3 regions of the Streptomyces sp. NPDC059371 genome follow, and region 2 is predicted to be linked to each of the others. Evidence: riboswitches for the same ligand, from Rfam matches in the RefSeq annotation. Region 2 holds a riboswitch; each other region holds the start of a gene.
What was found. Region 2 has a riboswitch for cobalamin ahead of metE (5-methyltetrahydropteroyltriglutamate--homocysteine S-methyltransferase). Riboswitches for the same ligand answer to the same signal wherever they lie in the genome.

Region 1 (5,164 bases), on a different contig from region 2:
CAAGACCCCACGGTTGTATGTGATTTACATCACGTCACATCCATGGAACACCGACGTCACCCCGGGTCGGACATTTACCGCGGATCACACCCCGTGGTCGGCCTGCTACGACCCGGCAGCACCCGCACACCCCCAGGGGGCGACCCTCTCGGGCCCTCGGGAGCTGTGACGACGGCTACAACCTGCGGGTGACACGGATCTCACCGCCCGAACCCGCCCCGAACCGAACGATTCATCCGAGGCACCGACCCCAAGCGGAGTACGGAATTCCGAATCCGTTCGAAGCCGTCGAGCCGCGCCTCGACACAAGCGGAATGACAATCCACCGTTCAGGACACCATGCAGCCCGACCCAGTTCATCTTCCGTTCATCCAGGTTGCCTACGGTCCACCTGCCACTGACGTCCAACAGAAGCCTGGGTAAATGGAACACATCACGCTCCTCCTCGGAATCGTGATCGTCACCGCTCTCGTGTTCGATTTCACGAACGGTTTCCACGACACCGCCAACGCGATGGCCACCACCATCTCGACCGGCGCACTCAAGCCCAAGGTCGCGGTGGCCATGTCCGCCGCCCTCAACCTTGTCGGCGCCTTCCTCTCCGTCGAGGTCGCCAACACGATCTCCAAGGGCCTCGTCGACGAGACAGGCATCCGGCCAGAGGTGATCTTCGCCGCGCTCGTCGGCGCGATCCTCTGGAACCTGGTGACGTGGCTCGTCGGGCTCCCGTCCAGCTCCTCGCACGCCCTCATGGGCGGCCTGGTCGGCGCCACCATCGCGTCCGCCGGTACCGGCGCCGTGCACGGTGACGTCCTGGTCGGCAAGGTGCTTCTGCCCGCCGTCGCCGCCCCGGTCGTCGCCGGTCTGGCCGCCATGCTCGCCACCCGGCTGTCGTACAAGCTGAGCGGTGGCGCCGACACCAAGGCCACCAAGAAGGGCTACCGCGCCGGCCAGATCGCCTCCGCGGGCCTGGTCTCGCTGGCCCACGGCACCAACGACGCGCAGAAGACGATGGGCATCATCACCCTGGCCCTGGTCGCCGGTGGCGCCGTCGCTCCCGACTCGGACCCGCCGGTCTGGGTCATCCTCTCCGCCGGTCTCGCCATCGCGCTCGGCACCTACCTGGGCGGCTGGCGCATCATCCGCACGATGGGCAAGGGCCTGACCGACCTTCAGCCGCAGCAGGGCTTCGCCGCCCAGACCAGCGCGGCGACGGTCATCCTGGCCTCCTCGCACATCGGCTTCTCCCTCTCCACCACGCACTCGGTCTCCGGTTCCGTGATGGGCGCGGGTCTCGGCCGCAAGGGCGGTGTGGTCCGCTGGTCCACCGCCACCCGCATGGTCGTCGCCTGGGTCCTCACGCTGCCCGCCGCAGCCCTGGTCGGCGCCGGTGCCGAGTGGGTGACCGGTTTCGGTGCCTGGGGCACCGCGCTCGTCGCCGCGTTCCTGGTCGGCTCCAGCTTCGCGATCTGGCGCCGCTCGCGCCGCGAGGTGATCGACCACAACAACGTGAACGACACCGAGGAGCCCGCCGGTGTGGTGACGCAGGCCATCGCCGCCGTCACCCCGCCCCCGGCCGGCACCGTGGCCGAAGGCCTCACGGCCACCATCCCGGCTCCGGCCGAGCCCACGGTGAACCCGTCGGCGCCGTCCCGAGTGGCCTGAGAACCGAAGGAAGAAACAGCATGAGCATCGACTGGTCAGCCCTCGGGTCCGTCTTCGGGGTCAGCCTCGGAGTGACCGTGGCCCTCGTCGCCCTCTTCACCCTCGGTGTCGCCGGCCTCTCCAAGAAGGAGTCCGCCCAGGGCGGTTCCGCGGTCGCGGCGGCCACCGGCGCGTACGTCTGCTTCGCGGCCTGCGCCGCGGCGGTGGCGTACGGCATCTCTCTGATCATCACCAAGTAGCCCGGCGGCGGCCCGGAACCGGGCTGCGCCGAGCGGTACCGCGCGTGGGGTGCGGGACGGATCACCGTCCCGCACCCCACGCGTATGTGGGCCTGCGCACACTGTCCCTCCGCAGGTCAACAGCCAGTTGACGGCCGTTCTCACCCCGTGGTGGACTGCCGGAGCCAAGTACGGCGGCATGAGAGGAAGCCGGTGCGAATCCGGCGCGGTCCCGCCACTGTCATCGGGGAAGAAACTCCCCGGGAGCCAGGAACTCTCACCGCCGGTCTCGTCGAACCAGGGCGTGGACACCCTGAGTGAGGACATATCGCCATGCGCGGCTGCCCGTTGCCCGTTTCACTGAGTACGAGGGTTCCGCTCCACCCCACGGCCGGCTGACCCCGTGCGTGCCGATCGCGTCTTCGCGTACGGCGCCGCCGCCGGCCTTCTCGGCGACCTGCTGCTCGGCGATCCCCGCCGAGGGCATCCGGTCGCCGCTTTCGGGCGGGCCGCCGCGACCGTCGAACGGACACTGTGGCGGGACCACCGCGGGTGGGGCGCGCTGCACACGGCCGTCTGCGTCGGCGGCGCCACCGGACTGGCCGCGCTCGCGAGCCGTACCGTACGCCGCTCCCGTACCGCCTCGATCGCCCTGACCGCCGCCGCCACCTGGGCCGTCGTCGGAGGCACCTCCCTCGGCCGCGAGGCGCGGGCGATCGGCGGCCCGCTCGCGGCCGGTGACCTCGGCGCGGCCCGGGAGCGGCTGCCGCACCTGTGCGGACGCGATCCGCAGGCGCTGGACGCCGACGGTGTCGCGCGCGCGGTCGTCGAGTCCGTCGCCGAGAACACCTCCGACGCCGTCGTGGGCGCTCTGGTCTGGGGCGCGGTCGGCGGTGTGCCCGGACTCGTCGCCTTCCGCGCCGTGAACACGCTCGACGCCATGGTCGGACACCAGTCCCCCCGCTACCGGCGCTACGGCTGGGCCTCCGCCCGGCTCGACGACCTGGCCGGATGGCCGGGAGCCCGGCTGACCGCCGTCCTCGCGGCCGTGGCCGGACCCGATCCGCGCGGTGCCCTGCGGGCCTGGCGCTCGGACGCCCGCAAGCATCCGAGCCCCAACGCAGGACCCGTGGAGGCCTCGTTCGCGGGCGCGCTCGGCGTGCGGCTCGGCGGCACCCTCTCGTACGGCGGACGGGTCGAGCACCGGCCCGTGCTCAACGGCGCGGGGCGCGCCGTCCACGTCCACGACATCGAACGGGCCGTACGGCTCTCCCGGCGCGTCGGCTGGCTCGCGCTCGGCGTGAGCGCCGCCGGCCGGATTCTGCTCACCGGAGCCGGACGGGTTCCGTCCACCAGGAAGGGACGCACCGCATGAGCGGCGGGCTGCTGATCGCCGGGACCACCTCCGACGCGGGCAAGAGCGTCGTGACCGCCGGGATCTGCCGGTGGCTGGCGCGCCAGGGCGTCAAGGTCGCGCCCTTCAAGGCGCAGAACATGTCCCTGAACTCGTTCGTGACGCGCGAGGGCGCCGAGATCGGGCGGGCGCAGGCCATGCAGGCGCAGGCCGCCCGCGTGGAGCCGACCGCGCTGATGAATCCCGTGCTGCTCAAGCCGGGCAGCGACCGCAGCAGTCAGGTCGTCCTGATGGGAAAGCCGGTGGGCGAGATGAGCGCCCGCGGGTTCTTCGGGACGGCCGGGTCCGTGGCGGACCCCTCGTCAGGTGCCGTGCCGACCGGGGACCGGCTGCGCGGGGGGCGCCAGGAAGCACTCCTCGCCACCGTCCTCGACTGTCTGGCGCAGTTGCGGGGCACGTATGACGCGGTGATCTGTGAAGGGGCCGGCAGCCCGGCCGAGATCAATCTGCGGCGCACCGACATCGTGAACATGGGGGTGGCGCGGAACGCGGGGCTCCCCGTGCTCGTCGTCGGCGACATCGACCGGGGCGGGGTGTTCGCCTCGTTCTTCGGGACGGTCGCCCTGCTGTCCCCCGAGGACCAGGCGCTCGTCGCCGGTTTCCTCGTCAACAAGTTCCGCGGTGACGTGAGTCTGCTGGAGCCGGGGCTCGACATGCTGCACGGCCTCACCGGGCGGCGCTCGTACGGCGTGCTGCCGTTCCAGCACGGACTCGGCATCGACGAGGAGGACGGACTGCGGGTCTCGCTGCGCGGGGCCGTCCGCGAGTCGGCGGTCTCCTCCCCCGTCGGCGAGGACATCCTGCGGGTCGCCGTCTGCGCGGTCCCGCTGATGTCCAACTTCACCGACGTGGACGCGCTGGCCGCCGAACCGGGCGTCGTCGTGCGGTTCGTGGACCGAGCCGAGGAACTGGCCGACGCCGATCTGGTCATCGTTCCCGGGACCCGGGGCACGGTGAAGGCCCTTCAGTGGCTGCGCGAGCGCGGCCTCGCCGACGCGATCGCGCGCCGGTCCGCCGAAGGACGCCCCGTGCTGGGGATCTGCGGCGGCTTCCAGCTTCTCGGCGAGCGCATCGAGGACGAGGTCGAGTCCCGCGCCGGCCGGGTCGAGGGGCTCGGACTCCTCCCCGTACGCGTGCGGTTCGCGCGGGAGAAGACGCTGGCGCGGCCGGTCGGCGAGGCCCTCGGCGAGCATGTCGAGGGGTACGAGATCCATCATGGCGTCGCCGAGGTGACCGGCGGCGAAGCGTTCATCTCCGACGGCCACGGACACAGCCTGGACGGCTGCCGGGCCGGCTCCGTCTGGGGCACGCACTGGCACGGCTCCCTGGAGTCGGACGGTTTCCGGCGGGCCTTCCTGCGCGAGGTGGCCGCCGCCGCGGGCCGCCGCTTCGTGCCGGCCCCCGACACGTCGTTCGCGGCGCTGCGCGAGGAGCAGCTCGACCGGCTCGGCGACCTGATCGAGGAACACGCGGACACGGACGCGCTCTGGCGGCTCATCGAGTCCGGCGCACCGCAAGGACTGCCCTTCATTCCACCGGGAGCACCCGCATGAGCACAGTGTTGTTGTTGTCGACCGCCGACACGGATCTGCTGGCGGCCCGCGCCAGTGGCGCCGCCTACCGGATCGGCAACCCGAACCGGGTGGACGTCACGGGCGAACTCCCCTCGCTCGTCGAGGGCGCGGACCTCGCCGTCGTACGGCTGCTCGGCGGCAAGCGGGCCTGGGAGGACGGGCTGGCCTTCCTGAAGGCGTCCGGGATCCCGACCGTGCTGCTGGGCGGCGAGTCCGTCCCGGACGCCGAGCTGATGGCCGAGTCGTCGGTGCCCGCGGGCGTCGTCGCGGAGGCGCTGCGCTATCTCGTCGAG
Region 2 (5,164 bases):
GGCTGACCGTGCTCGACGTGCTCGACGAGGAACTCACCGCGCTCGGCGCCGAGTACCCGTGGGCGGACCTCGACGAGGTACGCGGCCTCTTCGAACGCACCGCCCTCAGCGGTGAGTTGCCGCTCTTCTTCACTCCGGACGCCTACTCCGGGCACCTCGTGCACCACGCGGAGCCCCGGTCATGAGCGCCCGCTTCCGGCGCGTGGGCGTGGTCGGCGGCGGCCAGATGGGCGCCGGGATCGCCGAGGTCTGCGCGCGGGCCGGGCTGGACACGGTGGTCTGCGAGGCAGACGCGACGGCCGCCCGCGCGGCCCGCGAGAGAGTGGCCGCCTCCCTCGACCGGGCCGTACGGCGCGGCAAGTTGGAGCCGCACGCGGCGCGGGACACCCTCGCCCGCATGGTCTTCACGGGCAGTCTGGACGACCTGGCCGACCGGCAGCTCGTCGTCGAGGCTGTCATCGAGAACGCCGACGCCAAGACCGAGGTGTTCGCCGCCCTCGACAAGATCGTCGAGGATCCGGCGGCGGTGTTCGCGACGAACACCTCCTCCTTGCCCGTGATGCGTGTCGGCATGGCCACGAGCCGCGCCGACCGCGTGGTGGGACTGCACTTCTTCAACCCAGTGCCGGTGCTGCCGCTGGTGGAGGTCGTGGCTTCCCTGCACACCTCACCGGACACCGTGACCGCTGTGGAGGACTTCGCCACGGGCACGCTCGGCAAGACGGTGATCCGCTCACGGGACCGGGCCGGCTTCGTCGTCAACGCCCTGCTGATCCCGTATGTGCTGGCGGCCGTCCGGATGGCGGAGTCGGGCTTCGCGACCGCGGCCGACATCGACACCGGAATGGAGCTGGGCTGCGCCCATCCGATGGGCCCGCTCAAGCTCGCGGACCTGATCGGTCTGGACACCGTCGCCTCCATCGCGGAATCGCTCTACGAGGAGTTCAGGGAACCGCTCTACGCCCCGTCCCCGCTGCTTCAGCGGATGGTCCAGGCGGGGCTGCTGGGCCGTAAGACCGGACGGGGATTCCACACCTACGGTCACGCCTGAGCATCCTGGCGCGACCGGGCCGAGGGGCCCTGACCGCACTGCCGGCCGGGGGATCCGGCAGACGCTTCGCAGGGGGCGACGGAGGAAGGGCGGGAAGCGCGGTTGAGGCGCTTCCCGCCGTCGCCACATCCCACCGACACCGCTCCCGTGTCCCACCTCACCATCCGAATGTCGGATGTGATCGGCCGCGCCGGTGGATTGCCCTAGGCTGGACGGTGCAGCTGGTTCGCCCCGTCCGCCAGGCGGGATGCGTCGTAAGAGGGAACCCGGTGGAAATCCGGGACTGCCCCGCAGCGGTGAGCGGGAACGACCGCCGTCATACGCACTGGACCCGATGAACAGGGTCTGGGAAGCGACGGCCAGTAGGTGTCTCGTATCGCTCGTACGAAGTGTGTACGAGGAGACGTGCCCGTGAGTCCGAAGACCTGCCCGTTGCCCGCGCGCGAAAGGATTCGTGCGCGGATATCCCGGTGACCTCGTGGGCGGGTCGGCGTACATATCGGACGGAAGATCGCGCCGCGCCGCGCGAGGTCGGTTCCGCCCGGTTCGTCACCCCTTCGCGCTCGCGTCCCGTTGCCGGGATCCCAGGGAGATATCTCGCGAAGGAGATTTCCGTGACAGCGAAGTCCGCGACCGCGGCAGCACGGGCCACCGTGTACGGCTACCCCCGCCAAGGACCCGACCGGGAGCTGAAGAAGGCGATCGAGGGCTACTGGAAGGGCCGCGTCACCGCCGACGCCCTCCACCGCGCCGCCGCCGACCTGCGCGCCGCCAACTGGCGCCGGCTCGCCGAGGCCGGCATCGACGAGGTTCCGACCGGCGATTTCTCGTACTACGACCACGTCCTCGACACCACCGTCATGGTCGGCGCGATCCCCACCCGCCACCAGGCCGCCCGTGTGACGGACGACCTGGAGGGCTACTTCGCCATGGCCCGCGGCACGCAGGATGTCGCGCCGCTGGAGATGACCAAGTGGTTCGACACCAACTACCACTATCTGGTGCCCGAGTTGGGACCGGACACCGTCTTCACGGCCGACTCCACCAAGCAGGTCGCCGAACTGAACGAGGCCCTCGGCCTCGGGCTCAGCGCCCGCCCGGTGCTGGTCGGCCCAGTCACCTACCTACTGCTCGCCAAGCCCGCCCCGGGCGTGCCCGCGGACTTCGAACCGCTCACCCTGCTTGACCGGCTGCTGCCGGTGTACGCCGAGGTCCTCGCCGACCTGCGCGCGGCCGGAGCCGAGTGGATTCAGCTCGACGAACCCGCCCTCGTCCAGGACCGCACCCCGGCCGAACTGGACGCCGCCGCCCGCGCCTACGACGCTCTCGGCTCCCTGACCGACCGGCCGAAGCTCCTGGTCGCTTCCTACTTCGACCGGCTCGGCGACGCCCTGCCGGTGCTGGCCAAGGCCCCCGTCGACGGACTCGCCCTGGACTTCACCGACGCCGCGGCTGCCAACCTCGACGCCCTCGCGGCCGTGGGCGGCCTGCCCGGCAAGCGGCTGATCGCCGGTGTCGTCAACGGCCGCAACATCTGGATCAACGACCTGGCCAAGTCCCTCGCCACCCTCGGCACCCTGCTGGGTCTCGCCGACCGGGTCGACGTGTCGGCGTCCTGCTCCCTGCTCCACGTCCCGCTCGACACGACCGCAGAACGGGACATCGACCCGCAGCTCCTGCGCTGGCTCGCCTTCGCCCGGCAGAAGACCGCCGAGATCGTCACCCTCGCCAGGGGACTCGGCCTCGGCACCGACGCGATCGCAGGCGAACTCGCCGCGAACCGAGCAGATTTGACCTCGCGGGTGAACTCGCCGATCACGCACGACCCCGCCGTGCGGGCCCGCACCACAGCCGTCACGGATGCCGACGGCCGTCGCTCCCAGACCTACGCCGGGCGGGCGGCGGCCCAGCGCGCCCATCTCGGCCTCCCCCTGCTGCCGACCACCACGATCGGCTCCTTCCCGCAGACCGGCGAACTGCGCACCGCCCGCGCCGACCTGCGCAAGGGACGCATCGACGCGGCCGGCTACGAGGAGCGCATCCGGGCGGAGATCCAGGAGGTCATCGCCTTCCAGGAGAAGGCCGGCCTGGACGTGCTCGTACACGGCGAACCCGAACGCAACGACATGGTCCAGTACTTCGCCGAGCAGATGACGGGATACCTGGCCACGCAGCACGGTTGGGTGCAGTCCTACGGAACGCGCTACGTCCGTCCACCGATCCTGGCCGGCGACATCTCCCGCCCCGAACCGATGACCGTGCGCTGGACGACGTACGCCCAGTCGCTCACCTCCCGGCCGGTGAAGGGCATGCTCACCGGCCCGGTCACCATGCTCGCCTGGTCCTTCGTCCGCGACGACCAGCCCCTCGGCGACACCGCCCGCCAAGTCGCCCTCGCTCTGCGGGACGAGGTCAACGACCTGGAGGCGGCCGGGACTTCGGTGATCCAGGTCGACGAGCCGGCCCTGCGCGAAACCCTGCCGCTGCGGGCGGCCGACCGCCCGGCGTACCTGGCCTGGGCCACGGAAGCCTTCCGGCTCACGACGGGTGGCGTGCGGCCCGAGACGCAGGTCCACACCCACATGTGCTACGCCGAGTTCGGGGACATCGTCCAGGCCATCGACGATCTCGACGCCGACGTCATCAGCCTCGAAGCCGCCCGCTCGCACATGCAGGTCGCCCGCGAACTCGCCGCGCACGGTTACCCGCGCGAGGCCGGACCCGGTGTGTACGACATCCACTCCCCACGCGTACCGAGCACGGCGGAGGCCGCCGAACTGCTGCGCACCGGGCTGAAGGCCATCCCCGCCGAGCGGCTGTGGGTGAACCCTGACTGCGGCCTGAAGACGCGCGGCTGGCCCGAGACCCGAGCCTCGCTGGAGAACCTGGTCGCCGCCGCCCGCACGGTCCGCGAGGAACTCTCCGCATCCTGACCGCTGTCCGGTCCGCCGGGGGAGGAAGCACCACGCTCCGCTTCCTCCCCCGGCCCCGGCTCAAGAGACACACGGATCACCGGACCTTGGGAGTGCTCCGCGCGCTGCCGTGGACGATGCTCGAGCAGGGCTTGACGATCACCGGGCAGGAGTTCCACAGCTCCACCCCGGCCGTGATCAGTTCCAGTACCGCACCTTGCTCTTCGGGAGTCCACGCGGCGCACTCGCCTCCGAACAGCTTCTCGTATGCGCTGTTGTGCACCGCGCTCTGCGGGGGCAGCCGGTGGACCTCACCGAGTCCTCGGGCCAGATCCTCGAAGAAGTTCCACGCTTCCAGCACCGCACCCGGGGGGACGCGCCGGCGTGCCGGGTTCTCCAGCCAATGCTCGACACGGTCGAGCTCCAGGATGTCGGCCTCCGGACAGGCCAGCCTCCGCCCCCGTCGGCTCACGTACAACCGCGCCTGCCGAACGGTCGTGAACACCGGCACCCGCCAGTGATCGACTTCTGGCAACGTCAGCACCTGATCAGGCTCGTCGTTCTCGCCACCGATCCACAGGACCACCGCGCTGCGGCCGAGCCCGCGCACCCGATAGGCATAGAGACTCTCGCGTCTACCTCGGCGCCGGGCCGCAAACACATCTGCCATCTCGATCTTTGTCACGCCCTCACACTGGCACGACCCGCGACAACGTCGTGGACCTTCTCCGCAGCGACTTCCCGGATCAGAAGTTCCGGAAGGCCCCCCTACCCGGCCAACGATTCGAGCCGAGCCACTAGCTCCGGGCAGGGCAGCCTCGTGGTTCAGGAGGACGGTTCCCGGTGGCGGCGCAGCAGGTCCACCACGGCACAGCGCAGGCAGTCTCGGTCCGATTCCCCCAGCGTCCCCGAGGTGCCGGCACATGACGCCGCGCATCGCGTCGCCACCGTGCCCGTCTCCTCGGGGCAGACGCCCTTTGCGGCCTGGACCAGCGACTCCAGGTCCCGGAGGAGCTGTTCGGTTCGCTTCACCTGATCGGCAAGCACGCGGACGCGAGCGCTCTGACCGCCGATCTGCCGTCGGCTGGCGATCAGTTGCTCGTATTCCCGCACGGTGAGAGCGACCGCTTCGCGGCCACCGAGCGTGATGTGTCGCGGCTGGAGATGTCTGGCCACCTGGGTCTTCCGCTCCTCGACTTGG
Region 3 (5,164 bases), on a different contig from region 2:
CTCCTCCTTGCGGACGGTGTCGACCACCTCGAAGGCGAAGCTCATGTGCATCGTCTCGTCGCGGAACACCCAGTTGGTGCCGGTCGCCAGGCCGTGCAGCAGGCCCCGGCTGCGGAACCAGTAGACGTACGCGAAGGCCCCGTAGAAGAAGAGCCCCTCGATGCACGCGGCGAAGCAGATCAGGTTCAGCAGGAAGCGGCGGCGGTCGGCCCTGGTCTCCAGCCGGTCCATCTTCTCGACCGAGTCCATCCACTTGAAGCAGAACTGCGCCTTCTCGCGGATGGAGGGGATGCTCTCGACGGCCGCGAAGGCCGCCGTGCGGTCCTCCGGGTCGGGCAGGTAGGTGTCGAGCAGCGTCAGATAGAACTGGACGTGCACGGCCTCCTCGAAGAGCTGACGGCTCAAGTACAGCCGCGCCTCGGGGGAGTTGATGTGCTTGTACAGCGTCAGCACGAGGTTGTTCGCCACGATCGAGTCGCCCGTCGCGAAGAACGCGACCAGCCGGCCGATCATGTGCTGCTCGCCCGGCGTCAGCTTCGCGAGGTCGGCGACGTCCGAGTGGAGGTCGACCTCCTCGACGGTCCAGGTGTTCTTGATCGCGTCCCGGTAGCGCTCGTAGAAGTCCGGGTAGCGCATGGGACGCAGGGTGAGTTCGAAGCCCGGGTCGAGCAGGTTCTTCTCGGTTGAGCTCATTACTGGCAGGCCTCGCAGGACTCGGGGTTCTCAAGGGAGCAGGCGACGGCGTCGGGGTCGACGGCCTGCTGGACGGGAATGACGGTCTCGGGCCGCGCCTGCGCCTGGGCCGCGCGGGCGATGCGCGTCGCCGGGCGCGAACGCAGGTAGTACGTCGTCTTCAGCCCGGCCTTCCAGGCGTAGGAGTACATCGAGGAGAGCTTGCCGATGGTAGGCGTCTCCAGGAACAGGTTCAGCGACTGGGCCTGGTCCAGGAACGGGGTGCGGGCCGCGGCCATGTCGATCAGGCCGCGCTGCGGGATCTCCCACGCCGTGCGGTACAGGTCGCGGACGTCCTGCGGGACCCAGGTGAAGCCCTGCACCGAGCCGCTGGACTCGCGCAGCGCCTCACGGGTCTGCGCGTCCCACACGCCGAGCTCCTTCAGCTCGGCCACCAGGTACGAGTTGACCTGGAGGAACTCGCCGGAGAGCGTCTCGCGCTTGAACAGGTTCGACACCTGCGGCTCGATGCACTCGTACACGCCCGCGATCGAGGCGATGGTGGCGGTCGGCGCGATGGCCAGCAGCAGCGAGTTGCGCATGCCGACCGAGGCGATCCGCTCGCGCAGGGCCGCCCAGCGCTCCGGCCAGTTCAGCTCGACGTCGAAGTGGTCCGGGTGCAGCACGCCACGGGCGGTACGGGTCTTCTCCCAGGCCGGGAGCGGTCCGTTGCGCTCGGCGAGGTCCGCGGAGGCCTCGTACGAGGCGAGCATGATCCGCTCGGCGATCCGGGTGGACAGGGCGCGGGCCTCGGGCGAGTCGAACGGGATCCGCAGCTTGAAGAAGACGTCCTGGAGGCCCATCGCGCCGAGGCCGACCGGACGCCACTTGGCGTTGGAGCGGCCCGCCTGCTCGGTCGGGTAGAAGTTGATGTCCACCACGCGGTCGAGGAAGGTCACCGCGGTGCGCACGGTCTGGTCGAGCCGCTCCCAGTCGATGTCCCCGCCGGTCACGAACGCGCCCAGGTTGACCGAACCCAGGTTGCAGACCGCCGTCTCCCCGTCGTCCGTGACCTCCAGGATCTCGGTGCACAGGTTCGAGGAGTGGACCGTGTGGCCCGGCTCCGCCGTCTGGTTGGCGGTCCGGTTGGCGGCGTCCTTGAAGGTCATCCAGCCGTTGCCGGTCTGCGCGAGGGTGCGCATCATGCGGCCGTACAGATCGCGGGCCGGGATGGTCTTCCTGGCGAGGCCCGCCTCCTCGGCCTTGCGGTACGCGGCGTCGAACTCGTCGCCCCACAGGTCGACCAGTTCCGGCACGTCGGCGGGGGAGAACAGCGACCAGACGCCGTCCTCGTTCACCCGGCGCATGAACTCGTCCGGGATCCAGTGCGCGAGGTTCAGGTTGTGCGTACGCCGGGCGTCCTCACCGGTGTTGTCGCGCAGCTCCAGGAACTCCTCGATGTCGGAGTGCCAGGTCTCCAGGTAGACCGCCGCCGCGCCCTTGCGCCGGCCGCCCTGGTTCACCGCGGCCACCGAGGCGTCGAGGGTCTTGAGGAACGGGACGATGCCGTTGGAGTGCCCGTTGGTGCCGCGGATCAGCGAACCGCGCGAGCGGATGCGGGAGTAGGACAGTCCGATGCCGCCCGCGTGCTTCGACAGGCGCGCCACCTGGTGGTAGCGGTCGTAGATGGAGTCCAGCTCGTCCAGCGGGGAGTCGAGGAGGTAGCAGGACGACATCTGGGGGTGCCGCGTACCGGAGTTGAAGAGCGTGGGGGAGGAGGGGAGGTAGTCGAGGCGGCTCATGAGCCGGTAGAGCGCCGCGACTTCCTCCACGGAGCGGACGGTGTCGTCCTCCGCGAGACCGCAGGCCACCCGCAGCATGAAGTGCTGGGGTGTCTCGACGACCTTGCGGGTGATGGGGTGGCGGAGCAGATAGCGGGAGTGCAGCGTGCGCAGCCCGAAGTAGCCGAAGCGGTCGTCGCCCTCGAGGTCGATCAGCGCGTCGAGGCGGGCCGTGTGCAGCCGCACGAACGCGTCCGTACGGTCGGCGATCAGACCCTCGCGGTGGCCGACGGCGACCGACTCGGAGAAGGCGGTGACGCCCTGGGACGCGGCCTCCGCGGCGATGGTGACCGCGAGCAGACGGGCGGCCAGCCGCGAATAGGCGGGGTCCTCGGAGATGAGACCCGCGGCCGCCTCGGTGGCCAGTTCGCGCAGCTCGGCCTCGTCGGCGCGGGCGGACCGGCCGCGCAGCGCCGCCGCGGCGACCCGGCCGGGGTCGGCGTCGGGGAGGTCGGCGGTCAGATCCGTCAGGGTCCGCAGCAGCGCGGTCCCGGGACCGTCGGTCTCCACCGGGGCCTGCGGCGCGGTCACAGAAGCCGGATCGGCTGGCGCGATGGTCACGTGGGCTCTCCTCGCTCGGCACGGGGCCTTGCGGGCGGGCAGGGGGCACACGGGAGCGCTTTCGGGCAGCAGCGCGCCGCGTCCACCGGCCCATTCCGCGAGGCCCGGACGTCGTCGGCACCCGGGCCGGACGGCCGGGGCGCGCTGTCGGCAGGTCCTCGGACTGACGCGAGTACGGGCACACGCAGACGCGAACACGCACAAGTACACCGTTGCGGGACAGTTCCGGATTCGCACCGGATTCCCCTGCGACGACAGCGACCATGAGCATACATCTTGTGCCGGGCTTCGGGACTGCCCCCACATGTTGTGTCCGGGAGCGCTACGGAGCGTGCCGGAACGTCAACTCGTAAGTGAGCAGCCGGATGTCGTCGAGCTCCGGAAGGGGGTTCCAGTCGCGGTCCGGGGTGCGGGTGAAGCCGATGCGCTCGTAGAGGCGGTGGGCGCTGCGCATGGTGCGCTGGGTGGACAGCACGAGGCGCCCGCAGCCCTCCAGGGCCCGTGCCCGCGCGACGCAGGCGCGCACGAGGGCCTCGCCGGCGCCCCGGCCGCGCGCCTCCCGCGCGACCGCGAGCATCCGGATCTCGGCCTCCCCGTCGCGCGCCGAGTCGGCCATGGGGCTGCCGTCCGTCGCGAAGGTCACACTGCCGAGCACCCGGTCCCCCTCGGCGGCGACCAGCACCTCGGCGACGGCCGCGCGCCCCGCGACGTCCCGCAGCGTTCCGAGGTACGCGTCGCTCTCCCCGAAGTCGAGCAGTCCGTCCCCGAGATAGGCCCGGGCCGCGATCTCTCCGATGACGGGGTACTCCTCGGGCCGCGCCGGCCGGATGACGATGTCCATGCGGGCGAGTGTGCCCGACCGGCATGGCGACGGGGGGGGCGGGGGGGGGGCGGGGGGCCGCGCGGGGGGGGGGGGGGGGGCGCGGGCGCGCGCCGGGGGCGCGCGCGCGCGGGGCCGCGCCGGCCGTATGACGTGGTCATGGCGGGCGAGTGTCCCCGCCCGGAAGGGCGCGGGCCCGCGGGGTTTGCACCGGCGGCCCGTCGTTCCCGGCTGTCGCCGGGACCTGCCCGGTGGCCTCGCGGCCGGACAGGTGCCGCACTCCTAGTGACTGGCGTCCGCCGTGGCCGGCGGGAGCTCCGTCTCGACGTTCGGGTCGCCCGCGTCGGCCGTGTAGTCCCCGGGCGAGGTCTCGTCCACGCCCTCCGGGGCCTTGAGCGCCCTGAGGGCGAAGGTCAGGACGACGGTCACGGTCACGTTCAGGACGAACGCCGTCAGACCGATGTAGCCGATCTCCCCGATGCCGGGGATCTCCTTCGAGCTGCCGCCGAAGTGCTTCTGCGTCGGGGAGGCCACCCCGTAGGCGGCGATCGTGCCGTAGAGCATGCCGACCGCCCAGCCGCCCAGCAGCGCCCAGCGGTGGAACCAGCGGGTGAAGAGACCGCCGACCAGCGAGGGGAAGGTCTGCAGGATCCAGATGCCGCCCAGCAACTGGAAGTTGATCGCGACGGTCTTGTCCATGGTCAGGACGAAGACCAGCGCGCCCACCTTCACCAGCAGCGAGACCAGCTTGGAGACCTGGGTCTCCTGCCGCGGGGTCGCGGCCGGGTTGATGAAGTCCTTGTAGATGTTGCGGGTGAAGAGATTCGCGGCCGCGATCGACATGATGGCCGCCGGGACGAGCGCGCCGATGCCGATGGCGGCGAAGGCGACGCCCGCGAACCAGTCGGGGAACATGTTCTCGAAGAGCTGGGGGATGGCGAGCTGGCCGTTGGTGACCTTCACGCCCGCCGCGATCGCCATGAACCCGAGCAGGGCGAGCAGGCCCAGCATCAGCGAGTACAGCGGCAGGATCGTGGTGTTGCGGCGGATCACCTCCCGGCTGCGGCCGGACAGCGTCGCGGTGACCGAGTGCGGATACATGAACAGCGCCAGCGCCGAGCCGAGCGCGAGGGTGGCGTACGTCCACTGGCCCGCCTCGGCGGGGACGATCCCGCCGGCTCCCGCGGCCGTGTACTTGGCGCTTGCCGCCTTGAAGATCTCGTCGAAGCCGCCCAGCTTGATCGGGATGTAGATGATGGCCACCGCGATC

Region 1: another riboswitch for cobalamin. It lies ahead of ACFXGX_RS08285 (cobalamin biosynthesis protein); the one in region 2 lies ahead of metE (5-methyltetrahydropteroyltriglutamate--homocysteine S-methyltransferase).
Region 3: another riboswitch for cobalamin. It lies ahead of ACFXGX_RS15760 (ribonucleoside-diphosphate reductase subunit alpha); the one in region 2 lies ahead of metE (5-methyltetrahydropteroyltriglutamate--homocysteine S-methyltransferase).

The regions. Positions count from the first base shown of each region.
Region 1 covers NZ_JBHYXD010000009.1:121,679-126,842, forward strand. The annotation lists gene ACFXGX_RS08275 (anion permease) at 424-1,665, shown strand; gene ACFXGX_RS08280 (hypothetical protein) at 1,686-1,904, shown strand; cobalamin riboswitch at 2,038-2,181, shown strand; gene ACFXGX_RS08285 (cobalamin biosynthesis protein) at 2,287-3,258, shown strand; gene ACFXGX_RS08290 (cobyric acid synthase) at 3,255-4,850, shown strand; gene cobN (cobaltochelatase subunit CobN) at 4,847-5,164, shown strand, end outside.
Region 2 covers NZ_JBHYXD010000021.1:83,775-88,938, reverse strand. The annotation lists gene aceB (malate synthase A) at 1-185, shown strand, start outside; gene ACFXGX_RS15220 (3-hydroxybutyryl-CoA dehydrogenase) at 182-1,051, shown strand; cobalamin riboswitch at 1,257-1,499, shown strand; gene metE (5-methyltetrahydropteroyltriglutamate--homocysteine S-methyltransferase) at 1,666-3,984, shown strand; gene ACFXGX_RS15210 (hypothetical protein) at 4,061-4,648, opposite strand; gene ACFXGX_RS15205 (hypothetical protein) at 4,789-5,164, opposite strand, start outside.
Region 3 covers NZ_JBHYXD010000022.1:97,980-103,143, forward strand. The annotation lists gene ACFXGX_RS15755 (ribonucleotide-diphosphate reductase subunit beta) at 1-693, opposite strand, end outside; gene ACFXGX_RS15760 (ribonucleoside-diphosphate reductase subunit alpha) at 693-3,074, opposite strand; cobalamin riboswitch at 3,206-3,355, opposite strand; gene ACFXGX_RS15765 (GNAT family N-acetyltransferase) at 3,397-3,915, opposite strand; gene mctP (monocarboxylate uptake permease MctP) at 4,177-5,164, opposite strand, start outside.